DNA from 4 places in the Paenibacillus sp. LjRoot153 genome. Region 1 is predicted to be linked to each of the others. Evidence: riboswitches for the same ligand, from Rfam matches in the RefSeq annotation. Region 1 holds a riboswitch; each other region holds the start of a gene.
The links. A riboswitch is a leader RNA that binds a small molecule or an ion and turns the genes downstream of it on or off. The one in region 1 is predicted to bind cyclic di-AMP.

Region 1 (8,003 bases):
TGGCGGGGCTGACCGCGACGGAGCAACACAGTTAGGCAACAGCATCACAGATGCGATGCGCGCTTCTGAGAAATCCGATATCGCTTTCACGAATATTGGCGGTATTCGCACGGATATTGACAAAGGTGAGCTAACTTATAGCGAAATGTTTGAAGTACTCCCTTTTGGCAATTACAACGTAACGGGTACAATGACTGCTGCACAAATCAAAAAAGCACTCGAAGTTACGGACAAGTATACAAGTCTTCCAGCTATTCAATTCTCAGGTTTGAAAGTTGAATGGGATAACACGAAGCCGCTAGGTGAGAAGTACTCCAAAATCACTTTGACTGATGGTACACCGATCTATGTCGATGGCAAGTTGAATACAGATCGTACATTCAAAGTAACAACCAATGATTTCATGGCTACTGGCAGTGGCGATGGCTTTACGGTATTCGGTGAAGTGAAGGATTGGAAAGATGGCGCCATCATGCTGGATGCTTGGGTAAATCACGTCAATTCCCTCAAGGCTGCGGGTAAAGAGCTGTCTGTACAAGATGATGGTCGCGATGTGCGTTTGGATTTGAAGAAATAAGCTATCATTTTATTATTAACCTCATTAAATGAGAAAGACCTTTGCCCGCATCCAGCTATGGATAGGGTGAAGGTCTTTTTCTATCTCTAAACGTGCAAATCCCGTTTTTGAAAGGAAACATAAGTAACGACCGTTAATATGGCAATTACAACTGCCGAAATGATGACATACACGGCATCAAATCCACCACCATACATGATATTTTTCGCCTCATAAAATTTAAACGGGGTTACATATTTCAAGAATGCCAGCTTATCATTGAAATCAATGGCAATGGATAAAATAAACGTGATGAGCATGATGCCTGTTGACAGTGAGGCTGCTTTTTTGGCATTTTTATAAACGGCTGCAATGGACGTTCCAATGACTAGAAAGAGCAGCTGTAGAATAAACATGCCCAGCATGACGATGGAGATATCACCATTGACAGCCTCACCTTTGCTGTAAGCCCCAACGATCAACATACTCGAAATCCATGACACGAGGTTAAAAATAACAATGTTCACTAAAGCGCTTAGCAGCTTCCGAGTGATGATTCCATGCCTCGATAATGGCTTCACGAATAAAAACTCTGCCGTCTTGTCCCGCTCTTCCTTCGCGATGATATTGGCCCCAAGCATAGTCGCATGGATCGTTGCCATTAACAAGAAATATAAGACCAAGATGCCAAAATAACCGCTTGCCTTCGATAAATCTAATGCGCCTCCACCCATGATCACTTGAAGGGACTTTGGCATTTCGGCCATAAGATCATTAATCTGTCCGTTAGCTGCCGTTGCTTGATACTTGTTCATGCCACTGACCACTAGAAAAATGAGTCCTAAGCTCCAAAAAATCATCGATTTCCGATACGTTCTTAGTTCTCTCCAAAAAATATTCACTGGCTGTTCCCTCCTCTCACCCGCGTTTATACGGCATGAACATCCTTTTTCGTGTAAATGAAATAGCACGCAGCTATCGAAACGACGATAATTCCGATAGTTGCAATGACATAAGGTGTTTCATAGCTCGCATGCTCCAGCATGTATTTCCCGCTAAAGTATTTGAATGGCGAGAAATAGCGTTTAGCTCCCTCCCCATCTACGGCAACGACCATTCCGATAACGAAAAAGGCAAACACCGTACCAAGACTGATGGATAAGACGGCTTTTATTTTAGAAAATACGACTGAAATGATGAATCCTATAGCTAGAAACATGAGCTGGATAAACAGTAACGTGAATGAAATTAATAGAAATACGCTCACATCGAAATCAACTGTTTTTACTTGAAGTGCCATTAGATAGGCTGCGGCGATATAGATCACACACGTTATCACTAAGGAAGCCACTGCTGCTAATAGCTTGGAAGTCAATATTTTCGTCCGCGTTACGGGCTTCGTAAGAAGAAAGTCTGCTGTTTTCTCACGAACTTCTTTCGAGACGATAGATGTTCCCAAAACCATGGCTTGAATGGCTCCGCAAAGTGTAATGTACATAAAGATATAGATATAGAACCCAAGCAGGGTGCCGAACGTTTCGATTTGAATACCAAGCGCTTTCCTGACACCTTCGGGATATCCCTCTAATACCTTAGAGAACTCAGCAAAATCCTTAGAGACAGAAGGAAAAAGGGATAGGAATAATACGATGACTGCAATTAAGGAGCACGTCCACGTGATCGTGGATTTTCGATAAGCTCGCAATTCATGAAGGAATATATTCATCCCACCTTAAGCCTCCTTCTCATAGTAGTGCATGAAGATCTCCTCTAAATCAGGCTCTTCGATCCATAGATTATCAATTTCAATTTCAGCAATTTTTCTCATGACTTGATTAATGTTGCCTTTAAATAAGAAGCTGGTTGTTTGGCCTTGGACATCAATGTTATTGACCCCGTTCATTTTGAAGAAAGTAGGATCGAGCACTTCTGCCGTGTCAATTTTAAATCGCTTGAAATTGTTTTCTTTTAACGTACTGATTTTCTCAACCGTTACAATCCTGCCTTCCTTAATAATCGCAACTCGATCACATAGTCGCTGAACTTCACTCAATATATGAGAGGAAAAAAGAATCGTAGCTCCCCTTTTATTCTGTTGTTCAAGCAATTCGAAAAACCTTTGCTGCATGAGCGGATCCAGTCCACTAGTCGGTTCATCAAGGATAATCAGCTTAGGATCGTGCAGCAGCCCTTGAACGATGCCCACTTTCTTTTTGTTTCCCAAAGATAAATCATCAATTTTTTTCGTAACGTCCAGATCCATGATTTCAGCAAGCTCTTTGATTCTTTTGGTGCAATCCTTCTTGTAAAAGCTAGCTGAATACTTGAGTAGGTCGATCACCTTCATGTTGTCATAATAAAAAACTTCCGACGGTAAATACCCGATTTCCTTCTTAATTTCAGGCGCAAACTGGATGCAGTCTTTCCCGAAAATTTTGGCACTGCCGCTTGTGGGAAAAATCAGCGACAGCAGCGTTCGAATCGTTGTTGATTTCCCAGCACCATTCGGTCCAATAAAACCAAAGATCTCCCCTTCTTCAATCGAAAAACTAACGTCTTTAATGCCTCTTGCGTTCCCATAGGTTTTGGTCAGATTATTAATTTCAATTGCATGCATGACGCATCCTCCTTGTGGAATATATGTAATTTATTGGGTTAATGACAAGCAAAAAGAAGCCCTAAGAGCAGAGAATCTCTACTCTCGGACTTCTTCACATAAGAAGGCGAGTGTGCGGTTCTCTCTCAATGCACCTACGAGGTTAGCTGTCGGATTCGGACTTGAGAGCGTCCTACCTAATGCTTGCGAGCATCAGGATTCACCCCATGAAGCCATGTGTTGCTGGAACGGCTTCGATTGGTTCCCCCGTTTCCCTACTGGGAATTAAGTGGTTTCTTTTTACCACATAAGAAAGTATAAGTTTTCGGTTCCCGAAAATAGCTTTCTTATTGGCGATAAAACCTAGCTCTAAACGCGGTCGCTCATCTTCGAGTGGCTTCGATAGAGGTTTTCTCACTAAAAATCAACTTGTCGTAATGAATCTTACGCCGTTCTCAATAGAATGTAAAACGTAGATTCGCCTTTAATTTATGCAGATTTGACTTTGGTAGTTGATGAAAGCGTATACATTTAATGGTGACGTTGATTATCCCATACTTTGCTACTTATTAGTGCTCTTTCGGGAATAAAGTCCTGTGAAGTGGCTGCCTAAGACAATCACGTCAATTCGAACCATTGGAAACGATGAAATCAATCTGATATACTAACTCCAATAAATGGCATCTATTATTTTAAAGTGGCGGATTCGAATGTCTAATTCAAGCATGTTTACAATGGCGTTGTACCGCCCCCATCCAGGAAAAGAAGCAGAACTAGCCGAGATTGTCAAAGGTCACATCCCTGTGCTTCGCGAGGAAGGGCTTATCACGGAATTCCCGCCGGTAACGCTGCAATCTGTAGACGGAACGCTTATTGAAATATTCGAGTGGTTATCCGAGGAGGCCAAGGACCAAGCACATACGTCCCCGAAAGTATGGCCGATTTGGGAAAACATGATGAAAGTTGCCGAGCTGGTAAGCCTTTCGTCGCTTCCTGAAGCAGCCAAGCCTTTTCCAAATTTCAAAAGAGTCACGCTCTAGCCGTAATGGCCCGCAAAAAACCTTCATTTACTTGAAGGTTTTTTTACGTGTTATACACCCGCCGATACTCCTGTGGAGTCAGTCCGGTATGCTCCCGGAAGCGCGCAATAAAGTAGCTGCTCTGGGAAAATCCGATATGCTCTGCGACTTGTTTAATTGTCCATTCGGTAGACATAAGCAGCTGCTTGGCTACAACAAGACGACATTCAAACAGCCACACCATCGGAGTCCGCCCCATCACTTCGTGAAACATCCGACTAAAATAATAGGTACTGAAGCCTGCCTGCTCGGCCATCTGCAGGAGCGTTAGCGGATTCGTGCAGTGAGTTCGAATATATTCCGCAACCTCTCTCATCCGTGCACGTTTATCCAGTATGGTTGCCGTTCCATGTGTCTCCGCACGTAAGGCAAGCTCAGCAAGCAGTTCATAGAGCTTTACAGCCAATTGCACTTCGTTCCGATCATAAGGGGATGCCAACTCCAATAAGCCCCCGGTCATTTGTTTGAGTTTGGGTACATCACCGTAAGTAAACAACCACACAGCTGAAGTACCTTGATCGTTCAATAGCCTGTCGAGTCCTTCACCTGCAAGGTGCACCCAGAATACTTGCCAAGGATCGTTCGGGTCTGTTCGATACTCCTGCTCGAGGCCCGCCCCGTAATAAAAGCCTTGTCCTGCTTCCAGGCAAAATTCCTTCCCGTTCGCTTTGACATATCCCTTACCGCTTAACACAATATGTAAATTTGCTTGTTGCAGCTGCCCCTTAATCCGCCACTCCTGATGTTCGGGGAATTCCGCATATTGACCAATCATATCCGGATACACCGTGTAGTGTTTGTACATAGGTTCAGACAATACATAATGAATTCTCATGTGCCCTCCAAAACGCAAAAATCTGATACATGTAGCAAAATGATGTTATATACATTCTATTATAAAGAAATATAATGAATACATAAAGAACTTTAAACAACAAGAAATTACTATACCAATAGAAATGGGGATATTGTTCATCATGGAAAAAACCATTCCGGGAGAGAAATTTGACCTAGGTGTGTGCTACTACCCTGAGCAGTGGCCGGAGCAGATGTGGGCTGACGATTATAGGAGAATGCGAGAAATCGGTTTTACCATTGTGCGAATGGGTGAGTTTGCATGGAATTTTTTTGAACCAGAAGAAGGGGTTTATGCCTTTGATCTGTTCGACCGCGCTATTGATCTTGCTCACGAGCATGGACTGAAAGTCATTCTGGGTACACCGACGGCAACACCGCCCGCTTGGATGACCTATAAATATCCGGAAATTCTGAATGCTACATTTGAGGGTGTGCAGTATCAGCACGGGCTGAGACGTCACTACAATTACAGCAGCCCTGTTTACCGCGAATATTGCGCGAAGATTACCGAGGCTATGGCAACTCATTATGCCAACTACCCAGGCGTAGTAGGCTGGCAGATCGACAATGAGCTTAACTGCGAAGTGAACGTCTTCTATGCTGAAGCCGACCATACAGCGTTTCGGAAATGGGTGCAGGAGAAATACGGTTCCTTAGACGCATTGAATCAGGCATGGGGAACCGTCTTCTGGAATCAGAGCTATTCAGACTGGGAGCAAGTGCATTTACCTCGCCCTGCGCCTAGCAAATCCGCTAACCCTCATCAAGCGCTGGATGAAAAGCGATTTATCTCGGATAACACCATATCCTTCGCCCGTTTACAGGCAGACATCTTGCGACGGCTTGCCCCAGCTCAGTGGATCACAACGAACGGCATGTTTGGCCATTTGGATAGCCATGCCATGACGGATGAACTGTTGGACTTCTTTTCTTTCGACTCGTATCCGAACTTCTCAACCATTTGGAACGATGCCGATCGCGAGAATCCGCTCATGGATCGCAGCAATTCCAACCAACTCACCAAGGTACGTTCGATCTCACCTACTTTCTGCATTATGGAGCAGCAGTCAGGCCCTGGCGGTTGGGTGAACACAATGGGACAATCAGCACCAAAACCAGGCCAAATGCGATTATGGACCTATCAATCAGTTGCTCACGGGGCGGATATGGTCCTGTTTTTCAGATGGCGAACGGCAACATTTGGCACCGAAATTTATTGGCATGGGATCAACGATTACCATAACCGTCCCAACCGAAGGGTTGCTGAAGCCGCAACAATTAGCCGAGAATTAGGAAAAATCGGAGAGGTTATTGCCGGATCTCGTTTCACAGCGGAAGTGGCTATTCTTCACGATTATGACAATGAGTGGGATGGGGAACTTGACCAATACCATGGTCCGCTAACAAAAGAGAGTGAATACAGCTGGGGGAAAGCCCTGCAGTTCAGCCATATCCCTTACGACTATTTGTATGTGCAGAATAAGACTACCCTAAATGACCTTGCTCGTTACAAAGTGCTCATCTATCCGCATCCAGCCATTATGTCGGAGGAAACGGCGGAACTTCTTAAGCAATATGTAGTCGCAGGCGGCAAGCTGGTTTTTGGAGCCCGCTCCGGTTATAAAGATCAACGCGGACATTGTCGAATGACGCCATTCCCAGGTCTCGTCGCGGAACTGTGCGGTGTCACGGTCGAAGACTTTACGCTCATCGTGAACGAAGCAGCGACACCTAACATGCGCTGGATCGATGGTGGCGGCGAAGCCAGCATGCCTGCCCGTCTGTACAACGATATTCTCCTGCCAGAGAACGACAGCGTAGAAACACTCGCCCTGTTTGACGGCGACTATTATACAGGCAAACCGGCCCTCACCCGCAACCCTTATGGCAGCGGTGAAGCCTATTATTTCGGGGCCGCATTCAGCCGCGAAGTAGCGGATGCCTTGATCCGCCGCCTTGGAATTGCGCCTGCCACTAAAGGTTGGGCAGAGCTGCCGCCTGAGGTCGAGGTTGCCATCCGCGTGAAACAGGATCGTCGTTTTGCCTTTATCCTGAACTACACCGACAAACCAGTCAAAGCTAATCTGCTGAAGGAGATGGAAGACTTGTTGGAAGGTGAACGGGTTAGTATGGGGGAGATGGAGATAGCTCCTTATGGTGTGAAGGTTTTCGAACTATGATGGAAAAAGGAACCGGTGCGCTAAGCACTGGTTCCTTTTCTATATCTGTGAGGTTCGTTTATATTCTTGAATCGAAACGCCCGTTACCTTTTTGAATCGGTGGCTAAAATAATAAGGATCCTTAATCCCCACTTTTTCCGCGATCTGATAAGCTTTCCAGTCCGTTTCATTCATGAGCTTAACAGCTTCATCTATACGAAGCTTCAGCAAATAATCGGTGAAACCCTGCCCTATTTCCTGTTTGAAAATGCGACTTAAATAACTGGAATTGAGATGAAACTTCTGGGATACGGAACCCAAGGAAACTTCGGGATTTCGAAATTCGTCGGCTAAGTAGGACAGGATATCGTGAACAATCTGGTTCGTTTTCTTCATTCGCGTACCCTGTACATAATCCGCCGCATCTTCTGCCAATTTGGACAACAATTGACTCAAGTCACCCATCGTTCGGCAACCGAACATGCGATTATAGATGGCACCGTTCAACAAGTTCGAACGCAATTGCGTAAAGCCCAACTCCGACATGGCCAGATTCAGCATCAAAATGAAATGGACACCGAGCGAATACATGTGTTCATTCGTCATCCCCTCAGCGGGAGCCAAGGAATGAAACAGCTTATCGATGGCTTTTACAGCTTGATTTTTGAGCCCCGTTTTAATAAAGAAAATGATTTCTTCCGTATCCGATAGCTTCAAATCTGTGGAATAATTGACCAGCCGAATATCTTCCCCAA
Region 2 (8,003 bases), 6.0 Mb from region 1:
TCATCATTAAATGGGATACGGTACCGCAAAACGCCTTTGATGAGCGCAGAAATCTGATGTTTGCCTCCAATGATCTGCCAGACTTTGTCATGCGGGCGAATTTGTCGCCGCAATTGATTACTTCTTACGCAGCAGCGGGTCAGATTATCCCTTTGGATCCTTTGATTGAGGCGGGATATGCGCCGAATCTGGCAGCACTTATGAAAGGAAATGACGGGATTCGCAAATCGATTACTTCGGCTGATGGCCATATTTATTCGCTTCCGAATATTAGTGAAGCAGATGGACGTATTTCTTCCTCATGGATTAATAAGAAGTGGTTGGACAAGCTTGGGCTTAAAATGCCGACAACAACGGACGAATTTTATAAGGTGTTGAAAGCCTTTAAGGAACAGGACCCTAATGGGAATGGCAAAGCAGATGAAGTTCCGATCTCAGGGTACAAAGAGGGCAATAAGAACTACGGTGATCAATTTATTAAATCGTTCTATGGCAGCTGGGGATTCGGAGGGAACTCCGGGATCATCGCTCCTTTTATGGATGTTGATAACCAGGGCAAAGTTCGGTATATCGCAACGGACAATACCTTCAAAGACATGATTACTTTCTTTAACAAGCTTTGGCAGGAAGGATTAATCGATAAAGAAATTTTATCGCAGGATATGAAGCAGGAAATCGCGAAGGTTGATGATGAACGTGTCGGCTATGTAGCGAAGGGTAACAACAATTTGTGGATGGGCAAAAATCGAAATAATTACGTCCAGAACCCTGTCCTAAAAGGCATCGACGGTAAAGTGTATTGGACGGGTATCTCTCCGAAAGTTCGGGACCTAGGCTCATTCGTTATTACGAGTAAAAACCCGAATCCCGAAGCAACGCTGCGCTGGGGAGATTATTTCCTAAGTGAAGAAGGGACGGCTCTGGCTAGACTTGGTATCGAAGGTGTGACGTATACGATTGGCAGCGATGGATTTTATAAGTTAAAGGACGAATTTGCGAAAAATCCGAACGGACTTACGGTGGATGAGGCGCTCTCCGAATATACGATTTTCCAAGGTGGCGGTATTCCACAGCGCGTGACGCAAAAGGTTGATCAAAGTGCTGCTGTTCTTCCAGAAATGATTGCGAATAAAGATGTCATTCGTCCAAACTTAGTGCCTGACGCGAAATTGATGATTCCTACTTTTACCGAAAAAGAGAATATCGAATTAAGCTCGTATGCAACGGATATCGAAGCTTATGCAGATGAGAATATTGTTAAATTTATTACTGGCGCTAAACCGCTTAGCGAATGGGATAAATATGTAAGTACGTTAAATAAAATGCAGCTCGATAAATATCTGGCGATCTATCAAGCAGCGTATGACCGCTGGAATCAGAAGTAATCAGCGTATAGAAGGAGGGACTAACAATGAGGTTTTACGGTACAAGCGCAGCCGAAGGAATACCGAATCCATTCTGCTTCTGTTCCGTTTGCAGCCATGCGCGCAAGGTAGGAGGGGCAGAGATACGCCGACGTTCGATGTTCCGAATCAATGAGCAAATGTGTATTGATTTAGGCGCGGATTCTTTTCAACAAGCAATCGAATATGGCGACTTTACCAAGCTTCGGCATGTCTTAGTGAGTCATACTCATGAAGACCATTTCAACTATATGATGATGAATGTTCGAAATATGTCGATTGAACGGTTGAAGGAGCCTCTGCATTTCTACTTTACAGATCAAGCTTATGACATCGTCGACTTCTATCGTCAAAGCCGACCGATCATGAAAGGGATGACTTCCGATTTGGAGTCGCGCGGCGTAGTGGCCTTTCATAAGCTGGCGTTTAACAAATCGGTGACCATCGCTGGCATGGAAGTAACGCCGCTTCGTGGGAACCACTTGGGTAATATGGGGGAGAACTGTGCGAACTATCTGATTCATAACGAGGATGGTCAGAAGCTTTACTACGGCGTGGATACAGGCTGGTACTTGCCGGAAACGTTCAAGGAGCTGGAGAATGCTTCACTGGATGTGTTGATAAGTGAATGCACCTTCGGGCTGACCAACGGCCGGGGCCTCCATCCAAACGGCCATTTGGACGCCTTTAGCTGTATGGAATTATTTCGCAAACTGTTAGCGCAAGGGACTTTACATGCTAACTCTCGCATTTATCTTACGCATATTAACCACTTTACCTCTACACATGCAGATCTAGTAGGCTGGATTCAGGAACAGCAATTCCCATGCCCGATTACGGTCGCATGGGATGGCATGATCATTTAAACGGAAAGAGCGACCTCCATCATACGGAGGTCGCTCTTTTTTGTGGAACAAGCATTTATTCAACTGCGGTCTTAGGAATTCCCGTTTTTCCTACCGTTTCTGTTACCGAATGCTCAGTAAGCCTCTTTTTCGCATAATTCCTGTATAAGATCGAGCTTCCTATCGTTAAAAGCGCAACCACCGCCATCCCCCAGATGAGGTTGTCAAAAGCACGTTCGAGCGGCAGTGATTTCTGCCAGACCAGTGCGCTCCCCGAGAGCGCAACGGCGAATGCGCCGCTGAAAAATTGCAACAATTGGAACAAGCCCATGCCTGATCCGATGCGATCTTTGGTCAATTGCCGGGATAGTTCATTGGATACAGCGCTTGAAAGTGTCGTAAAGCTGATGCTGACCAAGATGTAGAGTGCAGCAATCCAGTAATAGGAATAGCTAGCAGTCAGGGCAAGCAGTACGGTTGAAGCCAACATCAACCAGGGTACATAGCGGAGCAACGCTGTATTCCCATAACGGTCGATGATGCGACCCACGCGGTTGGAGACGAGCATGGCTAACAGAGCGCCAGGGAAGAGCAACAGTCCCGAAGTAAGCGGAGCTAAGCTGAAAACCCGTGCAAGCATCTGAGGAGCAAGGAATAAGAAGCCGAAGCTGATCATGTAGGAAGACACGCCGATTGCGCTGAGCGCCATATAAGGTCTGTCGCCAAAGAGAGCAGGCAGCACGAACGGTTGTGAGGCTCGGCGAATCCGCAGAGCGAATAAGGCAATCGCAAGTACGCCTGCTATGAGGGCAACGATGCTCTTGGAAGTTAGGAAGAGCAGCAACCCCGTCGTCCCAATCCCGAGAAGCAGAGCACCGATGAAATCGAACGAGCCGCTTTCTGGTTTTTCTTTTGGGAGCAGGATGAGAAAGATGGGAATAAGCAGCAGCGTGACCCCTGTAATGACGAACAGGAAATGCCATCCCAAATACTGAACGATGGAACCGCCTGCAACGGGACCTAGTCCCAAGCCAAGTGAAGCCGCGGAAAGGATAAGCGACATGGCTCTTCCCCTGCGAGACAACGGAATGTAGCGGGTTACGAGTACGATACCAAGCGAGGGGATCGCACCTGCGCCGGATGCTTGAATCAGCCTTGTAAGCAGCAACAGTCCGAAGCTGTCCGTGAACAGCCCTAGAACGGAGGCGCCGCCTAGCGAGAGAAGGGCGATGACGTAGAGCCTGCGAATAGGCACGAAGTCGGACAAGCGGCTGTAGGTGATCGAAGCGATGGCGAAAATGATCGAGTACCCCGTAACAATCCACGACGCCGTTGAGGGACTGAGTTCGAATTGTACGGAAATTTTAGGCAGGGCCAGATTGAACATCATCGTGTTCATGATGACAAGTACAATAGTAAAACAGAGCAACCAGGAGACAGGCGTTTCTCGTAAGCGACTAGGCATCTCAGGTTGAGCGTGTGTTGTTCCTTGAGCTGATGAGGTCGCGTTGTCTGACATTGTACACCTTCCGATCCGAAACTATAATTTTAATTTTTACAGTTTATCATGACCGGTAGGGTGTGTCAATGAATTGACCTGTATTAAACCAATAAGGATTGAATGTTTATACTTATAATTGTATTATTATTCACAAAACACATGGAGAAATACGATGGGACACGTGATAAGAAAAGTGGAAATCGAAGATTTGGAGGCACTAACAGAGCTGATGTGTGCCTATATTGTAGGCTTTTATAAGAAGCCACAGCCGCTGATCTCTTCTATTCATCGACTGATTAATAACTTGCTTCAGGAACAAGGCGGTATACAGTTTGTTGTCGACAAAGAGGGGGAACTCGTCGGCTTTGCGACCCTGTATTTTGCCTGGAGTACGATGAAGGCAAATCCCATTACGATCATGAATGACCTCTTCCTTCTCGAGTCTTTTCGGGGAACCGCTGCAGAAGAAGACTTGTTCCAGAAGTGCCAAATCTATTCCAAGGAAAACGGCTATGCCTACATGTCATGGATCACCGCGCCGGACAATCATCGTGCACAACAGTTTTTTGACAAAATGGGCGGAACTCGCGTGGATTGGGTGAATTACACGATTGTTTAAAGGAAGCGGTTGTTAAATAACTGGGTTTCATACACTTAATTTCAGCCATTTCTGCTCTTTTTGAAAATTAACTGGATTTTCTGTATTTATTTTCGATCAATTTGCTCGGATACTGCAAAAACCACTGAAATAGATGGAGTTTTTCCATTAATTCAGTATAAAAATCTAGATATACTAGAATTAAATGTATTTTTTCCATCTAAACGACGAACCTCTCACTTGGCAATCACGTTACCAAGGTAGTGTCATAAAGTGAAAATTCCCTACATCCAACGGAATATTCGCACGAACCAGTAACCTTGGCGGATTGCAACCTTGCTGTTTAGTCAAAATACGCCGATTACCTATGAAAATGGAAGATAATCAATGATTCAGTTAATTGTAAGCGAATTAATGATGGAATCAAGAGGTGGAAGAGAGCTTTTTACGTTTTTTCCCTCCTTTACTATGTTGGTAGAAGAGAGTAGTATTCAACACGTACATGAACAGTTGAATATTTCGCTTAATTTTCTTTTAAGAAAAGCGGGGGAACCACGAGTAACATGGGGTGAATAATGGTACGGATACCTAGTACTTTTTAGGGCAGATTTCTCGCGGCCCGAACCCGGCAGCTAACCTCGTAAGCGATCGTGAGAAAGGAGAACATGTGTTCAAAACACAAGGTCTATCCTTGTGTTTTTTTGCGTCCATTTTTCAAATGTGATGTGTGATATTCGTATTAATTGGAGGAACAAAGGCGAAATGACAAGTGATTCATTGAAAAAAATTGTGTTTGGTAAGCCGCTAAAGTCGAGTGAGATTGAGTCGGAGAAAATGCCTGTCTGGAAAGCTCTCCCTATCTTGTCGTCAGATGCCTTATCATCCGTATCGTATGGGACGGAGCAAATTCTGTTAGAGCTCGCGACAGTAGGGGTTGCTGCTTTTGCCTTCTCGTTGCCGATTGCGGTTTCGATTATCGCGTTGATTCTACTGCTCGTGTTGAGCTATAGACAGGTGATCGAAGCGTACCCGATGGGTGGCGGCGCTTATATGGTTACGAAAGAAAATTTAGGCATGGTCTGGGGACGACTAACAGGTGTCTCTCTGCTAATCGACTACACCTTAACCGTGGCCGTTTCGATTTCGGCTGGTGTCACGGCGATTACCTCTGCATTTCCATCAGCTGTACCGTACATTGTTCCGCTGACCATCTTACTGGTTTGGATTATGGTCTGGCTGAATTTACGAGGTACTTCCGAATCAGGAACCGTATTTGCGATTCCAACGTACTTTTTCATTTTTTGTATCCTTTTGTTAGTAGGTAAAGGTATTTTCGATTTACTGACAGGATCAATGAATACACATGCGATCGAATTCGCACCAAGCGCAGCGACGAACTCGTTAACGTTATTCGTACTTCTCAAGGCGTTCTCATCCGGTTGTTCAGCTGTAACGGGGATCGAAGCGATTTCCGATGCCGTACCGCATTTTAGAACGCCATCAGTCAAAAATGCCAAACGAACACTTATCTCTTTAGGCGGCTTGTTGGCCATCGTGTTCGGCGGTGTGACGCTGATTGCCTTAGGGTATGGAGTGGCACCTGATCATAATGGTCATACGTCGGTTCTATCGATGGTGACGGAGCAAGCCTTTGGCCGAGGCGTCATGTACTATGCGACGCAGATCGCGACGATGCTTATCTTGGTGCTGGCTGCGAATACAAGCTTCAACGGATTCCCGATCTTGGCGTCGATCATGGCCCAAGACAAAAACTTCCCGCGCATGTTTTCATTCCGTGGGGATCGGCTTTCGTATCACTATGGCATTATTACACTAGGCGTATTGGCCAGCCTGCTATTGATTGGCTTTAAAGGTAAAACCGATGCACTCATTCCTCTTTATGCGATTGGCGTATTTTTATCTTTTACACTTGCTCAGGCAGGTTTGGTTCGTAAATGGCTCAAAGAGCGCGTATCTGGCTGGATCGGGAAGCTGATCATTAACGGTCTAGGCGGTATCGTTTCCCTTGCTGTTCTTATCATTTTCTCAGTCACTAAATTTAGCGAGGGTGCTTGGATTGTCATTATCATTACACCGATACTCCTCTGGCTCATTACGAAAATTAGTCACCATTACGACGACGTAGCCAAACAGCTGCGTATTGATATCACACAAGACCGTGTGTGTACCAAAGAACCGGTCATTATCGTACCTGTAGCTGGGATTCACAAAGCTGTAGAGCAAACCCTGAATTATGCCAAATCGCTTTCGCCTAATGTCATCGCGTTCTATGTATCCTTCTCGGATGAGGAGGAAGAATCGATGCAGGAGAAGTGGCAGATCTGGGATCCTGGTGTTCGACTCGTTGTGTTCAAATCACGATACAGGACGATCCTGAAGCCGCTGGCCGAATTCATTGATCGCATCGACACCCATGTGTCAGAGAAGCAGTCGATCATGGTTATTCTTCCGCAATTTATGCCGAAAAAATGGTGGCATCGTCTGCTTCACAATCAGTCTGCCGCGCGTATCCGCTCGAAGCTTCAAGCCGATAAGGATATCGTTGTTGCGACAGTGCCGTATCATTTACACCAATAGACGTGTACGTGTACAATAATAGGGAGAACATGTAGACGAGGTGACCTTATTATGGTGAAAAAGAAAGCTAAAATGACGCCAGTTGCGGCTAGCGTGCAAGATAAACCTGCAACGCTGAAGGATCTGCTGCGTCCGGAAATACTGGAAGGGCTCAAAGCCCAGGCTGACGCGATGAAAGCGGAAGAACAAGCGAAGAAGGACGCAGAGAGAGCCAGGGTAGAGGCGGCTCGCAAGGCGGAAGAGAAGCGTCTGGAAAATGACTTTGCTTACCAGCTGGAGAAAAGTAAATTAGACTGGCGGAAACATAAATGAGGGGGCGCACGATGTGCCTCCTTTTCTTTTTGAGTGTGATGATTGCGCTTGCAGGCTGTGAGGTGGAGCAGCCTGCTGTGAAAGTGGAAACGGCGGTTGCACCTACCACTGCAGGGACTACATCTTTGGCATCAACACCCATAATTGAACCATCAGCCGCGCCTACTGTGAACACAACACTAACAACCCCAGTGAGCAGTCCAACAGAGTCACCTGTCTCAACGACCTCATCCCATCCTTCATCCGATAGTCCATCAGTTAAAACGGAAAATATTGAGGCTGTCCCAGCCTTTGCGTCGGTGGAACAATCATTGATCGCTCGTTATGCCTCTGTGATACCAACGAAGTGGGGAGAGCGTGTCACTGGCGTGAAAACACGTTTACAAACGAAAGACAAAGTGATTGCCCTTACCTTTGATGCCTGCGGAGGGAAGGAAGGCAGTGGCTACGATGAGAAGCTGATCCAGTATTTGATTCAGGAGCAGATTCCAGCTACGTTATTCATCAATGCAAGATGGATTGCTGCGAATCCGTCTACTTTTCAGCTACTTGCCGCGAACCCCTTGTTTGAGATCGAAAATCATGGGACCGAGCACCGCCCCTTATCCGTGACAGGCAAGCTGGCATACGGTATTGCGGGTACGAAGAACGTCAAAGAAGTCATTCATGAAATGAATGACAATGCGGATCAGATTGAGCAGCTAACGGGGAGAAGGCCCGCATTTTTCCGTTCGGGTACGGCATTT
Region 3 (8,003 bases), 310 kb from region 1:
AGGCATTCCACTAAAACAACTGTTAGCGGCAGCGGGTGTTCAAGCATCAGCTAAATTTGTGAAATTTTATTCAGGCGATAAAGTGTATACGGATGCACTCTCCTTGAGTCAGGCAAACGGAGATGATATCATGGTCGCCGTCTTGATGGACGGTAAGCCGATTCCACAACAATTAGGTGGGCCTGTGCGACTGATTGTGCCTCAGATGTACGCCTATAAATCAGTGAAATGGCTGCAAGGAATCGAGCTGATCGAGAAAGAGCATATGGGGTATTGGGAAGTGCGGGGCTATGATAACGATGCTTGGGTTGGCAAATCAAACGCTTAATACAGGTTCAGGACAGTTGAAGCGGGCACTGACTTTTTGCAAAAAATTTGGTATAGTAAGGGCAAAGAATCCTGTTCGGATAAGGAGCATTTGCCATGCAAATTACATCTATCAATGTGGGGTTACCCCAAACTATAACTTATCAAGGTAAAGAGCTGACCACGGGGATTTATAAGACGCCGGTCAGCTCCTCTTTGTTTGTATCAAAGGTGCAAATTGAAGGGGATGGGCAGGCCGATCTAACGGTTCATGGCGGTGTTGATAAAGCCATCTGCGTGTATCCAGATGAGCACTATACTTATTGGGAAAATGTGAGGGGACATTCATTGGACGCCGCTACCTTCGGTGAAAATCTGACTATTCGCGGTTTGCAAGAGCATGAGGTTTGTATTGGTGATCAATTTGCCATCGACGAGGTTATCGTGCAGGTCTCACAGCCTAGGCAGCCTTGTCATAAGCTAGCAAAGCGCATGAATTGGCCAGAAGCAACGCTGCATGTTCAGGAAACGGGATATACAGGATATTATTTTCGCGTGCTGAAAGTGGGCTTCATTGCACCTGATTCCGAGATGAAACTTATGGCTAGAGATGAAGCGGGTGTGACGGTTGCGTTCGCGAATCAGATCAAATACCACGATAAGTTCAATATCGAAGGGATCAAAAGAGTTCTTACCGTAGATGCACTTTCGGCCAGCTGGAAGCAATCGTTTAGGAAACGATTGGCGGAGCTCGAGGCATGATAACGGGTGTCATACTTGCCGGAGGCTTGAATCGCCGTATGGGTGGGAAGCACAAGGCACTTCTACCTGTGCAAGGTGAGGCTATTCTCCTAAGACAACTGAAAGAAATGTCGCGTGGGTGCGAGCAAATTATCGTGGTGACCAATGACATTGAAACCCTCCAGCCATTGCTGGTTGGGGTTAAGGATATTGACGTACAGTGTGTGAGTGACCACTATCTTCAAAAGGGGCCTTTGAGCGGGATTCATGCTGCCATGAAAGTCGCAAGTGCTGCCCATGTATGGATTGTTGGCTGCGACATGCCCTTTATTTCTATAGATGCAGCTAAGGTTATGACAGAACTGTGCCGCGAGTCTAATCTGGATGCGGTTATCCCCAAGATAGAGGGCCGTCTGCATCCCCTACATGGGATCTATGCAAGAGAAGTTGGGCCTGAGACCGAGCTGCTGCTTGGGCAACAAAGCTATCGATTGATGGGGCTGCTTGAGCATTTGGATTGGCAGTCTGTGGACGGGGATTATTTGCTTCAACGTGGCCTTCGAACGAATTTCGTTACTAATATTAATACCCCTGAGGAATATGAGTCTATGTTAGAAAATCTACCATTATAATTCATTTTTCTAGAGAAAATGCTTGAGAATCTAGGATTTTGTCAGAAAATATGCCATAATGGACAGAGAGAGAAGGTGAACTCCGATGCCAAAGCTGCTATTGGATCGTTTTGGGCGGATGCATGATTACCTGCGCATCTCAGTGACAGATCGTTGTAATTTGCGTTGTGTATATTGTATGCCGGAAGATGGAATGGAATTTGAACCGGATGAGAAGCTGTTAACTTTTGATGAAATAACAGAGATTGTCCGAGTATTAGCTGGACTTGGTGTTCGCAAATTGCGATTAACCGGGGGAGAGCCGCTGGTTCGTAAAAACCTGGAGCAGCTGATTGGCAGGTTATCACAGATTCCCGGTATCGAAGATATAGCATTGACTACGAATGGGATTTACTTTGCATCACGGGCTGAGAAGCTTCGTGCAGCAGGGTTAACTCGTGTAAATATTAGTTTGGATTCCTTGAGGGCAGATCGGTTCTCATTAATCACCCGTGGTGGTGATATTCGTCGTGTGCTTGCCTCCATAGAAGAAGCATATCGTGTAGGGATTACGCCGATTAAGCTGAATGTGGTGCTGATGAAAGGCATTAATGATGACGAGATTGCTGATTTTTTACAAATGACGATTGATCGACCGATTCAGGTTCGGTTTATTGAATATATGCCCATCGGTCATCAAGACGAGGATTGGAAAAAGCGGTATTTATCTCTTACAACGGTTCTCGATCGCTGCAAGGAAATGGGTTGGGAAGCAACAGCCTCTGACGCGGTTTATGGCAACGGTCCTGCACAGAATTATCGCATTGAAGGTGCTTTAGGCTCATTCGGCCTCATCCATCCGATTAGCGATCACTTCTGTGAAACTTGCAACAGGCTGCGGCTGACTGCGGATGGCAATATCAAGCCTTGCTTATACTGGTCGGATGAATTCAATGTACGGAAATATATTGGGGATGATGCTGCGGTGGAAGACTTATTCTTCCGAGCGCTGGATATTAAACCACAAAATCACGAGATGGCACAGGCCTTGATGAATGAAGAGCAGTCACATACACCAACTATTCGTCGAATGTCACAAATCGGCGGCTAGCTAACGGGCATAGGGAGGCATGGGAAGCAAGTGAGCAGCGAAATGAAGCTTAGGTTTGGCCGTAAAGTGATCTCGGTCGATGAGGCACGAGCCCTACTTTACGAATACGTTAAACCCACAGAGACGGAGACTATTTCGCTTCCGACGTCTTTCGGCAGAATGTTAGCAAAGGATATCTATGCGGATCATGCTGTGCCACATTTTCGTAGATCAGGCGTGGATGGGTATGCTGTGCGTTCCCAAGATATCGCTGCGGCGACGCCGGACAATCCGATTGTGTTACATGTGATTGAGCGAATCCCAAGCGGTACCGTGCCTAAGTTTACGGTTCAACCAGGGAAAGCGGCTCGTATCATGACGGGGGCGCCTGTTCCAGACGGTGCGGACACGGTTGTAATGTTGGAGATGACGGATTCCTTGCAGGAGGAGTCAGTGTTATCTTTGGATGCCAAGGTGAAGATTAAGAAAAATGTGCAAGCTGCAAGTAATATTACGCCAATTGCTGGTGAAGTTCCCCACGGGGAGTTAGTGATCCCACAAGGTACTCAGATTGGTCCAGGTGAAGCCGCGATATTAGCGACCTTCGGGTTCTCCATGGTTGAGGTGTACCGTAGGCCAAGAGTGGCTATTTTCTCAACAGGCTCAGAGCTCTTACAAGTCGAACAAGAACTGCAACCAGGGAAAATACGTAACAGTAACAGTTATATGTTAGCGGCTCAAGTAGAAGCAAACGGGGGAGCGGCCCTCATCATGCCAGCACTCTCGGATGATCCTGGGCAAGTGGAAGCCGCGCTTGAAGCTGTTCTGCCTGATGTCGATCTTATTCTGACATCTGGCGGTGTCTCTGTTGGCGATTACGACGTGCTCGTCGATTTATTCGGTCGTTTCGATGGGAAGCTATTGTTTAATAAAGTGGCGATGCGCCCAGGCACACCAACGAGTGCTGCGTTATGGAAAGGCAAGCTGCTCATGGCACTGTCTGGTAATCCCGGCGCTTCGTTTGTAGGCTTTGAGCTATTCGCTAAGCCGATTATTAAGGCAATGTTAGGGTGCCAGCGTACAGAGGCGGAAGAGTTAACAGCCTTTTTGGATGTTCCATACGATAAACCTTCCGCTTATCCACGTTATATACGAGGGACAACACGAGTTGAAGCAGGGTGCCTATGGGTAAGGCCAGCGGGCATTGATAAATCGAGCATCATGGTATCGATCAAAGACGCGGATTGCTTGATTTGGCTGCCAGCTGGGGGGCAGGGCTACCACCGTGGTGATGGCGTGAAGGTGTATACAACGCGATAACGTAAATGAACTTATTCTTATATATGTGAAATTCAGTTGAAAATCGATAACATCGCAAGTTTGGCGCTAACAAGTAACCGTCTGTCAGGAGGGTAAGCTGTGGCGTCTTTTTTGCAGGAAGTGGCATTGATTATAAATGAAAAAGCCCGCCTACTGAAGCTTCGAAATGAGAAGCTTCAGTAGGCGGGTCTATTTTCTCAGGCGGAAGATGGTCTTAGTAGAAAGTAGCAAGAATGATGACCAACAGTACATAAAGAACAAGAATTATACCTACGGAATTTCCGTATCCTGGCGTTCCACAACCAACTACAGCTGACATAGTATCCCCTCCGGTTTTGAATGAATGTGGGTTAAACACTATACATCATATGTAGGTGGGAACCCTGTTGATTGGACATATGCCCTTATTCGATGGAACATTCACCTATCAAAAAGAGCTGCCCTTGATGACTCTTAGGGCAGCTCTCTCCATGCAATTAATTAGGAATTTGGTACACTTTAATTTTCTGAATGCCAAAGCTTCGTAGGGAATTCCTCGAGCCTGGGACAAAGATGTCTAGTCGCTTTCCTTTAATAGCTCCACCGGTATCGGTTGCATAGACATACATTCCGCCTTTAGGAAGCCCGCTAAACGAATAACCTTCAATATAAAGCTTCGTGCCAAGTGGAATGACGGAAGGATCAACAGCTACTGTGCCGATCGCTAGTGGATTGCCCATGTAATCAAAGGCTCCATAGCCGCCATTTTCAGAAGGATCTGCCGAGTAAGCTGTAGATTCAAATACTTGATAATCAGGTGCATGCTGCTCGCCATCTTTACTTAAGATAGCTAGATTACTGCTTGCATCCCACTGCACAGGTACGCCTGCGGTTGTGGATAGGAAACGAAGCGGCACATATACCCGTCCATTTTGATATTGGGAAGCTCCGTCTAAGACGACCGTTTCCTCATCAATGTTGGCTTCTTTTTGCCCTGAAACCAAGGTAATCGTATGTTGGTTGTTAGTTAATGTTACCTGAATCTGATTTCCATTTTTTTTCCAATTCACTGTGTATCCAAGCTTCTCCGTTACAAACCGAAGTGGAACTTGGGTCGTGTGGTTGCCATCCAGAAATGGCTGTGCATCAGGGAAATGGATCAGGTCATCATTGACTTGCACTTTCACTTCCATTTCAGCCGCTTGCGCTGGCGCAGTAAATGGGGAAAGAAAGCCTCCTGCCAAAACTGTTAGTGAAACAGCAAGGCTAGTTAACCCTTTAGTAAGCTTATTCAATTGGTAATCCTCCTTCATGAGCCTTCGAGGTTAGTTGACGGGTTCGGGAAGAAGGTTCTCCCTAGTCTGCTCCAAGCCGAAGCAAATATTCACCCCAAGTATTTCGTCCCCCGTACCAGTGCCTTATTTATGCACTAGACTCGGCTTCAAATATTTTATCATCACAGGCATGCTCGGACAACGACCAATATATGGTTATGCCCCTCTGATACTGGACTTAGGTCTAGGTACAAAAACAGTCGATAGTCGGTTTTAGAACATCAGAAAGTGAGCTACCATAAGAGTATGATGAAGGGTGAGGGGCGATTTAACATGAACAATAAGAATCGGGAAATTGATCCTACTAATATATTTGACCGTATTGGCAAAATGGCTGAAACCGTCTGGCACGAGACTATCGGCAAAACGAATCCTGGCTCTAATGACGGCAGCCTGATAGCTCAGCTTGAGGAGCGCTACGAGGACGCGCTGCAGGCAACGATTGCGCTGCGCAGTCACATCGCGCGAGCGGAAGAGATGGCGAAGCTGCGCGGCGAGCAGGCCGAGCTTGCGATGCGCGCTGGCGAAGAGGATCTCGCGAGGCTCGCGCTGCAAGAGAAGCTGCGCGAGGAAGCTGCGAGCGAGCACTACCGCGCGCAGTACGCGAGCAGCCAGGACTTGTGCCTGGCGCTCGCAGAGGAACTGCGCGTGCTGCGTGTGGGGCACGCAGCCGAGGATGTGCAGCCGTGCGGCGGGCTGCACGGCAAAGAGGCTCGCGACACTTGGCGCGAGCTGGAGGTTACCGGCCGCGAGCTCGGCCGGGAGGCGTTGCAGGGGCTCCGCGTGGCGGGCCGCCTGTCGAAGGAAACGCTGAAGGAAGCCGGAGGCAACCTTCAGCATGAACTGCGCGTGCTGCGAAGCAAGCTGCAGCATGAGTGGCAGCAGGAGCAGCGTTCTCGCGATGGGCGAGATCCACGCGATAGCAAATAGTCCTGGATGGTGGCCTCCACGAAAGCAAAGCCTTGCTCTATAAGGATTTGCATCTTGGAGGTCGTCCATTCTTATGGTATGCTAGGAATCGTATGAACGTAAGAGAAATGGCAGCCAGAGGAGGTGCATCGATGGGAGAGGAAACGAAAAATAACCGCAGCCGGAATACAGCGCTTGTGCTGATTGGAGCCGGTGTTTTTTTGCTTCTGGAACATACCATAGGCTTTTTTCCCGTTATGGCCGTAATCCTTATTTTGCTGGGCATTCATCGTGTTCGTTCACGCAAAGAGCGCAAGGGTTATGTGCTGATGGGGATTGGTGCCGTCATTTTATTTGGTGATCATCTCACCATTGTCATTTCGGTTGTGTTGATTTCATTAGGTTTATTTTTCATTCGATCCAAGCAGGTTCATAAAGATGATACGTATACCCAAAAGCAAAAGATTGTCGATAGTGTTCGCCTAGGACGAGAGCCATGGATTCAACGGAATACCTCGACTTGGTACTTGGTGGGAGAAACGTATATAGATCTTTCAATGGCCATTCTCGAACAAAAAGAAACAACAGTTATCCTACAGGGTGTTGTAGGAGATATCGATATAAAAGTGCCTGATGATATCGGCGTTTCCGTTACAGCTTCCGTCATGCTAGGTCAGCTTCAAATCGCGGAAGAAAAAGAATCAGGTGTGATGAACAAAGTAGTTTGGCAATCGCAGAATTATCAACATTGCGACCATCGGGTGAAACTCATACTCTCTTTCATCGTAGGAGATATCAAGGTCAAAGTATTGTAACTTTCTTTAGGGGGTTCTTCACCAAGTGGATGGCTACAAACGACGATTAACGAACATGATCTGGCGCAGCATGGGGGAAGCCATCCTTTTTAGCTTCGCCGTTTTCGGTGCTATGCTGTATTTTCTGAATTCAAGACATTTAATTGAGCCCTTTACCAGCTGGCAGCAGGGTGTCAAGTTCTCGTTCATGGCCTTGTTGATTCTGGGTGTAATTGGTGCGGTGTTCGGTTACTGGAACAGCTCTAAGGTGACACGCAGACTGGAGCCGATGATGGAGACGATGATTTTATTAGAAAAAGGAACATTTGCCCGAGAAGGCTTTCAAAACGGGGATGATGATGAGATTGGACGCTTAGGCGAACAACTCGGCCGGATTATGAAGCGATGGGAAGAGCAAGTGACCTCCCTTCAACGGCTGTCGAATAGTAATGCTGAACTTACCGAGAAAGCCAAGCTTTCCGCGGTTATTGAAGAGCGTCAGCGCTTGGCGCGCGAGCTGCATGATGCGGTAAGTCAGCAGTTGTTTGCTATATCTATGACAGCCACGGCTGTTGGACGGACACTGGATAAAGATTTCGAGAAAGCGAAGCGGCAGATTCATCTTATTGAAGAAATGGCTTCCGTCGCTCAATCCGAAATGAGAGCCTTGTTGCTGCATTTGAGACCGATCCATCTCGAAGGAAAACGACTGTCGGAGGGACTCGTTGAGCTCTTGAAGGAGCTGGCGGCCAAAGTTCCAATGGCGATTAGCTGGGATATGGATGAGGAGATACGCTTGAACAAAGGGATCGAGGATCATTTATTCCGAATTGTGCAAGAGGCACTTTCGAATGCTCTGCGTCACTCTAAGGCGAATAAGCTGGAAGTGAAGCTGCTGCATCGTTCAGACGGCATCCGA
Region 4 (8,003 bases), 3.2 Mb from region 1:
ATATCCAGCTCATTACGTACCGTCCATGGATTCACTGCCAGCTCATAAAATAACTGATCAACTGTCAAATCGAACGTGTTCATCATCCGATATTCGCCTTCATTGACGATCCAGAATGGCTCATCATCCATATCGAGAAGCTGTGTATTTCCGTTATAGCTGCGGATAGCATGCGCAAGCATAAACTTCTGATCAGCCGACAAGCGTGAATTTTCGATGTTAGCGTCTGAGCTTAGAGCAAGTGCAGTTAGCTTATCGAAATTCCCCAAAGCGTAATCAGCAACAGCTTCAATATTTTTGAATAAACGTGCGTACGTATAGGATGCATCACGACCCGCAGTCACAATGCCTCCGCGATGGAAACAAATTGCGAATTCATACGAGCGTTTCTCACCAGCAGGTGTATCTGCGAACAATGCACCAACGGTACCGAGGCCGAAGGTCAAGTTTTCTACAATTTTCATTTTCAAAATATCTTCGATACTAAAGTAAAGCCCTGAACGTACTTCAGGATCTTTGGAAACAATCGCTGTAATTCGGCCTTGACCTACTCCCGCGGCACCTTCCATCGTATCATCTAACCTGCGCATCGCACTGTATGGATCTGTTCCCTGATAACCGAAGAATACTCTTCTAGATGCTGTACCTTTGGTATTGTCCACGGTAATCTTAGCAAGAACAGCTGGGACGAGAGCTAAACGTAACGCCTCTTCACTTGCTGTTGTTGGATCAGGTACAGACTGTGCTGGGGAAATTAGACTGAATTCCAAATCGCCAGCTTTCCACGTATCTGTGCTGACTTTGAATTCTCGTTGAATCTCCTCCTGTGCAAAAGGGAATACCGTCTTCTTTTTATTCGGCTTCGGATCCGGATTTTCAATATCATAGCGTTGACTCTCATCTTCAACGGAATACTCGAAGAAAGGCAGTGCATCGTACTTACCGCCTTGTGCAGATTCTAACCCAATATATATATTTTGCTTTGGCGGACGCGCTTGTTCTAGATCGAAGCCTCCGCTTTTGCCTGGAAATCCAAGTGTAAAACTTGCAAATGCGCCAACTGGCGAATGGTGTGCGTTGAAAAATTGATTTTTCATATCAGGATGATGCTCCTCTCTTTCATTTGCCCTTATTATACAATGATCAAAACCCTGAACCCATGGGCAATACGATCTTTCATTTGGACAAAAGAAACATTTGATTCCACGCTATATAAGTGAGATAGTTATTGTATCAAATACCTAATAACCTTTTTATAAGGAGTCGTTATACATGAAAGTCTTTCAACAAGAATCCTTACCCTCTGGTCTCGAAAATGTCGTTCATGGCGGCATGCTGCCCGATGTGCAGGCATCCTTCAGGATTTTTGCCGCGCATCTTCGCAAGGTTAACGCGCAATGGTCATTTCCTGAGCATCAACATCCAATGTTTGAGCTGAATCTTGTCGTAGACGGCTCCCAACGTATGCGTGTTGGCGAGAAACATGTTGTACAAAAGCAAGGCGATTTGGTTTGGATACTTCCGAATGAAGTACATGCAAGTTTAGGCGCTGTCGATGGCAGTATGATGGAATACGTATGTGTGCATTTAGAGGTGACCGATCCTTGGTTTCGTCAGCAATTAAGTCAAATTGGACAAATTGTTCACCCGTCTGGAAGCAAAATGGAGAGCTTACTCCGCCCCATTCTTATGGATCTCGCGCAAATAGCCAGAGAAAACACCTCCAGCGGACTGAGTCTGAAGCTGCAGACGATGCATGCTTCATTTCGTATTTTCACCGCGCTAAGCGAGCTACTACTAGATGAATCTATGGCTTCTAACCCGCCTAACGCCGATTCTGGTTTAGCTGCTAAACTGGCAACACTAATAGAACATCAAGCTTCTACGACATTGAAGGGACATGAACCTTTCCGTATAACGACAATTGCCAAGCAGCTCGGCTATAGTCCCGCTCACTGTAATCGTGTTTTTCATAAAGCTTATGGGGTTTCGCCTCGTCATTATTTAAGTACAGTCAAGCTCCGTCAAGCCAAGCTCATGCTCATGGATCCAACGCTTTCTATCGAGCATATCGCCGAACAATTAGGTTACAAAGATTTGTCGCAATTCAGCAAACAATTCAAACGATGGACGAATTTGTCCCCCACTGCTTACAGACATCTCTCATGGTGAAAATACGTTGGGTATTTCTGAAGAAACGATAAGCTTTGAAATCATCTCCAGTTCTATACTCATAGATATGTCTATGGATGCTATCAGATAAGGAGAAATGGCTATGAAATTAAAAGGATATAAATCCTTATGGGAATGGAACGGAATCTGGGAGGGGAAATTGGAGCAAATCGCAGAGGCAGGTTATTGCGGTATCGAGTACATACCTCCTTCCGACCCTAAGGATGATCGTCAGTTTCGAAAAGACTTAGACGACATGAACTTGTCGTTCATCGCACAAGTGGTGACGCGGGGCCCGAATCACAGTCAATCTTTCCGTGAGCAGGTGCTTCGTGCAGCTGAGCTGCGACCTGATCTGATCAATTCGCACAGCGTTGCCGATCGGATGACTGCTGAGGAGCAGTTGCGTTTTTTCGAAGAGGCGCTGCGTGTAGAGCAAGAGATCGGGATTCCGATCGCGCATGAAACGCATCGCGGGAGAGCTTTTTTCACGCCGTGGCAAACGGCGGCCGTGTTGAAGCAGCTGCCGGCGCTTAAGATTGGCGCCGATTTCAGCCATTGGTGCGCAGCCTGTGAAAGCATGCCGAGTCCGAAGGATGAGGACGTCCAGCTGAGCTTAGCGCGCGCGATCCACATTCATGGGCGCGTCGGGTTTCCGGAAGGTCCGCAGGAAAAAACGAGAGCCAATGATGGAGAGATGTGTCATGGGCTTCCGTTTTTCAGTTTTATTTAAATATCTAGTTTTTTGATCGTAACGGAGCCAGAAGACGCTATTTGCAGCAAAACGAGCTAAAATAGTATCGAAAGGGAACGTCAGTACGCTAATCACTCGAAAACCGCCAAAAAAAACACGAAAACGGACAAATAGCGCACTAACATTTCGTTAGCTGCCAAAGCTAGCATTTTACTTAGAAATAGCGTACCTAGGTTCCCTTACAATTTCAATTAGTCTACCCTTTGCTACTTAGATCGCAACTTCTGTTGATTGTTGAAATCAAATCGTCTATCGTTCCGATGATTTTTTGCACCTCTGGGAGTTGATAAAACGCACTCGTTTTTTCTATATCATTCATCTCATCGTTAGCAGAATACATAAAAATAGCCTTCCCTGCTCCTAATGCAAGTCCTAACTCGACATGGCTTCCCTTCCCCGCGGGCAGCATGATGATGAATATCTCTGCACGCAACACGGCTTCTTTCTCTTTCGCACCGATTGCCGCAAGCTCTTGTAGCGTACCAATGCCAGAATGAACCGTCCTATCGAAGGTTTGAATATATCCTCTCGACTTCAACTGCTGCGTGACATTTCGAACATTGTCGATGTTCTTGAAACTAGATGCAATATAGAAATTCAATTGGCTCTCCCTCCGTTATTGCTTCTTTATTGCTCTTTTACTTGTTTTTCAGCTAAAATCTTCAATTGCTCATTCCGATAGTTCAAAAATCGCATCATATATCTTTTCAATACAACCCTCTCAACGATCCAGCCGATCCAGCCCAGAGGAGCCTCAAAACTTAACGTATCTTTCATCAAGGTTCTATCACCTAAATCAATAAATTCGTGTTCATGCCTCATACTTTTGAAAGTACCCTGCAGCATTTCATCAACAAAGTGGTAAGGTCGAACATATTTCGATATGAGTGAAGTGTGTTTTTGCCTAATTAAGAAATGTCTCGCCTCAAAAGTAACCGTTTCCCCGCCACTAATCATGCCTGTTGTTGTTCCAGCTATCGCTCGTTCCTTGGTATGTGGCCAGACAGTCTGCGTATGTATATCAATACTCGATGCCATGTCAAAGCAAACATCAATAGCTGCTTCAATTTCGATCTCTGTGAATATTTTAATCACGATGTGCACCTCTTAGGAACTATGTCATTTTTACAAGTCACTTTGCTCCCCGTTTTCTCCACTCTTCTAACGTTAAAATGTTTCCCGTAATCACATCTTCCACAAGTATCTCTTTCATATCCTCACTTACATAAAACGTATTCCACCTTACAACATGATCACTAAAACTCTCTCCTATGTACATATCGTAATACTTTCCTGGCCGATCTAAGACACTTATTAAACCATCGCTTAAAAAAAGTACTTTGGATTTATTGGTTTCTATCATTTGTTTATACTGCCTAATTTCAGGCACACTCTGCACGAGAAAATCCATAATTTCTCCAACTGACTTAGGTTTCTCATTGGTTACAATTTGTGGTGCAGCGCTAGGCTGAGCTGGTGATATGCTAACGGAATTAGCAATTTGTACCGATTCGGTTGGAATATCTGACGATTCACATGCGGTTAATCCCATTATGACAATGATTGAGATTGAGTGGAGAATGGATCTATTCATTGTTAACACTCCAATCCTGTGGTTGGTTTCAAATTCGACGTGCACATCCGATCTCCTTCGACATGATATAAAAAAACAGCCTCCCTAAGGGAGACTGCGCTGTTAATTCTTAGTTACTTATAAACTCCTGAACCCACTCACCGTTATAATAGGCGACGCCTATTTGTGTGAAGTTCGGGCTTAAAATGTTTTGACGGTGACCTGAACTGTTCATCCATGCTGTCATAACCGCTTCAGGCGTTTGTTGACCCTTAGCGATGTTTTCACCCGCGTAGGAATAATGAATGCCATAAGAGTTCATCATATCAAAAGGTGAACCGTAAGTTGGCGATGTATGATCGAAATAACCTTTATTGTACATATCTTTCGCTTTATCCAGCGCCATCGCGGTAAGTGCGCTATTGCTGGTCAAAGGCTTCAATCCAGCCTTCGTTCGTTCCTGGTTTACTAAGGTAATCACTTGGCTAGCAAAAGTGGATTGTGTTGGTGTTGGCGTAACCTGTGGTTTAGTCACAACAGTTGTACCCGTGCTTCCAGGAATGTTGAGCTTCATCCCCGACCAAATTATATTCGGATTGGCTACCTGTGGATTCGCTTTGATCAGCGAAGTAAGGCTGACGCCATATTTCTTAGAGATTAACCACATGGTATCGTTGCCTGCTACCGTATGCGTTCCCGTAGCAGCCCATGCTGCGTTCGCCCCCATCAAGACGCTCAAACCTAATGCTCCCGTAACTATAAGCTTTTTGTAACGTTTCACTATAAATCTCTCCTTTTTGCGGCCTGCGAGGTTAGCTGTCGGATTCGGATCAAAGAGTAATCACCCGGCCGCGCAAAACGCGACTTCACCCCAAAGGTTGGTTCCCCCGTGCTTCAAATAAAGCTTCGGCCTTCTAAGTTTTGGATCCAGTTTGGATCTCAACGATTGTAACATGGGATACCAGTGAGATCATGACTCAAAATTTACCATCCGAATCACGATCTGGATATATACTCTTTAAACATACAACTTTTCCCATCATCCTGCGTCTAATCAGTAGCAATACTAACTTAGAAAAGGGTGATTGTTTTGAAGAAATTTGCTATAAAATGCTCGTTTGTCCTACTCGGATTGATGTGCGGGCTGCTACCGTTACCTCCCCAACAGGCATCAGCAAGCGTATCTGTGAAGGCATCTCTACCCTATTTTCCAATTCAAATCAATGGTCAAGACATGGACATCACTCATAGCCAATACCCATTTCTGTTGTATAAAGACATCACTTACTTACCCATGACGTGGAAAAATTTCCAAACACTCGGCATTGAGTATAGTTGGAGTGAAACGGATGGATTGCAGATTTGGTCAAATCGGAACTTTCCTCCACCTATTCATCAAGCTCCACTTGAACAGGATCTAACATCCAAGAGTAATGCAAGCAGTTACTTGGTCCAAGTTTCCGATGTACCCATCACGATGAATCAAACAGAAATCAATAATAAAACGGAGCCCTACCCTTTTTTAACCTATCAAGATGTGACTTATATGCCCTTGACTTGGCGATTTGTTCATGATCTTCTTCAGATTGATATCGGATGGAGTGATGCTGAAGGACTATCGCTAGTAGGCGGGCAAAATGCCATCTATTCCATCATCGGTGACGATGATAGTTCATTATATTTCTACTCCCTGCTTTCCGCGGACCCTGCAAAGTCAATGCTAAAAATGGATAAAAGCAACTATCAAATCGAATGGAAAAACAATGAAGAAAAAGATCAATTTATCAAAGGCCTTTCTACTCCTCCACACCCATTAGCTGGTAAACCAGTAGAGTTGGTGCGTAAAGATCGAGATTTATACTATGGCAATATAAAAGTGTATACACTAACAGACTCCGATGTATGGGAATCGGCAGCCTGGGGAGCACCCGTCCATACGTACACTGTATTTTCTGCTGGCGATCAACGGGTGATCTTATCTATTAATTTGACCTTGCCAATTGCCGCAATTGGTCCAAATTATGGCACCACATATACGTTTCTTATTCAAGACGGAAACGTGACGCGACTCCATGATTTCAATCAAAAACTAGACCGCGTCATACCGAATCCGGATGGTACCGTGTGGATTGCCTCTGACAGATTACCTAGTCGAAAAGACTATATTGCGGGTAGTGCCCGCGTTGGCTTGCTAGACCCAAATGGTACTGTTCATATGGTGAACGAACTGCTTCATGAATCGGATGTAAGGGCATTAGGTTTAACCAACCCTTCATTGCTAAGTCCTGAAGCCAAGGATGGAAGTCTTTATGTCGTACTTAATGGTATCTCGAATAAGGATTATGCTGCGCAAGATACGGCTGGAATTTATACGCTGAATACGAAATTAGAAACAAAACGCTTATCCAACTATATTTTTGGCGACTATTATTTGGATAAGAACAGAAACATTTTCATCAAGCATCGCAACAATACGATTGAGAACATGTCTACGGGTGAGATTCGAACGTGGTTTGATTATGAATTAGCTAAAATGAAATAAGAATACGTGTGTAAATGAGAAGAAAGAGGCTATTGGATGGAGATCCATTAGCCTCTTTCTATGTCGTCTAGTTCCCCGTCCCCGCTACTACAAAGCTAAATGTTTGCCCGATGGAGGCATCCTTACAACCATCCAGCGTATAAGAAACTCCCCGTTCCACTTTCGCTGAACTCATTCCTGTGCATTCCGTTTTCAGTCGTTTGCCATCCCCATGTTTATCTGCCTTATTATTATAGATGTAGGAAATCTTATCTTGGTTGTAAGCCAAATTATAATAAATGGGATCCCCTTCAATTGTCATTTGCGTAATCCGAATTTGACTCTCAATATGGCTTTCAACATTCTTTAAAAATTGATTGAATCGATCTACATTGATAATTCTTCCATGAATATTAATAACGTCTCCTTTTGTGGTCGCTTTATCGATGTCGTATTTCTCATTTGAACATGAACTTAGCAAGAGTATACTAACAAGTAAAATAAGGCCACGATTCATCACCTTCATCCCCTATTCGTTCTGTCTACTTGTTTGACGTATACTTAACTGGAAATGTTGTGCAATTTATGCAAAAAAAAATAAGCTTGAAGTTTCAAGCTTGTCACATGATCTCCTTTTAAAACTTGCCAACGGATAGCGCTTGGTATTCCCACAAAACATGCTTTACCTCTTGAAATCGTTCCTCTTGGCACTGGATAATGACAGCCAGCTCGGGTAATCGCTCTTTTTTCCGAATCACATGTTTAAGCAGCTTGGTTTGTATGAAACGCGTGAGGTAATACCCTGTCATAAATCCACAAATTGCACCTATAACTCCCCAAATAATGGGACCCAAATACAGCATAAAGCCCAAACTAATCCCTATGACAGCGAATCCCGTGGATGTTGCCATGCCAACCTCAAACGCCAGCATTTTCTTATTCGGATTCGAATTGTAATTATGATCAGGTATTTCCATATAGTT

Region 2: it holds a riboswitch for cyclic di-AMP, as region 1 does, so the genes downstream of both, ACSQ8P_RS31905 (APC family permease) here and ACSQ8P_RS06195 (ABC transporter ATP-binding protein) in region 1, are expected to answer to the same signal.
Region 3: it holds a riboswitch for cyclic di-AMP, as region 1 does, so the genes downstream of both, ACSQ8P_RS07545 (stalk domain-containing protein) here and ACSQ8P_RS06195 (ABC transporter ATP-binding protein) in region 1, are expected to answer to the same signal.
Region 4: it holds a riboswitch for cyclic di-AMP, as region 1 does, so the genes downstream of both, ACSQ8P_RS19895 (CAP domain-containing protein) here and ACSQ8P_RS06195 (ABC transporter ATP-binding protein) in region 1, are expected to answer to the same signal.

The regions. Positions count from the first base shown of each region.
Region 1 is NZ_CAXUQH020000001.1:1,404,222-1,412,224, reverse strand. Features, by position in the region: gene ACSQ8P_RS06210 (5'-nucleotidase C-terminal domain-containing protein) at 1-577, shown strand, start outside; gene ACSQ8P_RS06205 (ABC transporter permease subunit) at 664-1,458, opposite strand; gene ACSQ8P_RS06200 (ABC transporter permease subunit) at 1,485-2,282, opposite strand; gene ACSQ8P_RS06195 (ABC transporter ATP-binding protein) at 2,289-3,173, opposite strand; cyclic di-AMP (ydaO/yuaA leader) riboswitch at 3,289-3,454, opposite strand; gene ACSQ8P_RS06190 (hypothetical protein) at 3,830-4,192, shown strand; gene ACSQ8P_RS06185 (AraC family transcriptional regulator) at 4,236-5,066, opposite strand; gene ACSQ8P_RS06180 (beta-galactosidase) at 5,209-7,269, shown strand; gene ACSQ8P_RS06175 (response regulator) at 7,309-8,003, opposite strand, start outside.
Region 2 is NZ_CAXUQH020000001.1:7,370,307-7,378,309, reverse strand. Features, by position in the region: gene ACSQ8P_RS31925 (hypothetical protein) at 1-1,385, shown strand, start outside; gene ACSQ8P_RS31920 (MBL fold metallo-hydrolase) at 1,412-2,269, shown strand; gene ACSQ8P_RS31915 (MFS transporter) at 2,325-3,767, opposite strand; gene ACSQ8P_RS31910 (N-acetyltransferase family protein) at 3,922-4,368, shown strand; cyclic di-AMP (ydaO/yuaA leader) riboswitch at 4,858-5,009, shown strand; gene ACSQ8P_RS31905 (APC family permease) at 5,110-6,945, shown strand; gene ACSQ8P_RS31900 (YqkE family protein) at 6,997-7,257, shown strand; gene ACSQ8P_RS31895 (polysaccharide deacetylase family protein) at 7,296-8,003, shown strand, end outside.
Region 3 is NZ_CAXUQH020000001.1:1,711,694-1,719,696, forward strand. Features, by position in the region: gene ACSQ8P_RS07515 (molybdopterin-dependent oxidoreductase) at 1-328, shown strand, start outside; gene ACSQ8P_RS07520 (MOSC domain-containing protein) at 424-1,068, shown strand; gene mobA (molybdenum cofactor guanylyltransferase) at 1,065-1,679, shown strand; gene moaA (GTP 3',8-cyclase MoaA) at 1,765-2,769, shown strand; gene ACSQ8P_RS07535 (molybdopterin molybdotransferase MoeA) at 2,812-4,068, shown strand; gene ACSQ8P_RS07540 (sporulation protein YjcZ) at 4,283-4,387, opposite strand; gene ACSQ8P_RS07545 (stalk domain-containing protein) at 4,545-5,342, opposite strand; cyclic di-AMP (ydaO/yuaA leader) riboswitch at 5,347-5,498, opposite strand; gene ACSQ8P_RS07550 (PspA/IM30 family protein) at 5,655-6,311, shown strand; gene liaF (cell wall-active antibiotics response protein LiaF) at 6,443-7,105, shown strand; gene ACSQ8P_RS07560 (histidine kinase) at 7,131-8,003, shown strand, end outside.
Region 4 is NZ_CAXUQH020000001.1:4,629,284-4,637,286, forward strand. Features, by position in the region: gene ACSQ8P_RS19865 (glycoside hydrolase family 52 protein) at 1-1,097, opposite strand, end outside; gene ACSQ8P_RS19870 (AraC family transcriptional regulator) at 1,273-2,172, shown strand; gene ACSQ8P_RS19875 (sugar phosphate isomerase/epimerase family protein) at 2,276-2,905, shown strand; gene ACSQ8P_RS19880 (group-specific protein) at 3,123-3,527, opposite strand; gene ACSQ8P_RS19885 (SRPBCC family protein) at 3,554-4,021, opposite strand; gene ACSQ8P_RS19890 (hypothetical protein) at 4,059-4,520, opposite strand; gene ACSQ8P_RS19895 (CAP domain-containing protein) at 4,630-5,280, opposite strand; cyclic di-AMP (ydaO/yuaA leader) riboswitch at 5,286-5,421, opposite strand; gene ACSQ8P_RS19900 (hypothetical protein) at 5,635-7,041, shown strand; gene ACSQ8P_RS19905 (DUF4362 domain-containing protein) at 7,109-7,537, opposite strand; gene ACSQ8P_RS19910 (hypothetical protein) at 7,656-8,003, opposite strand, start outside.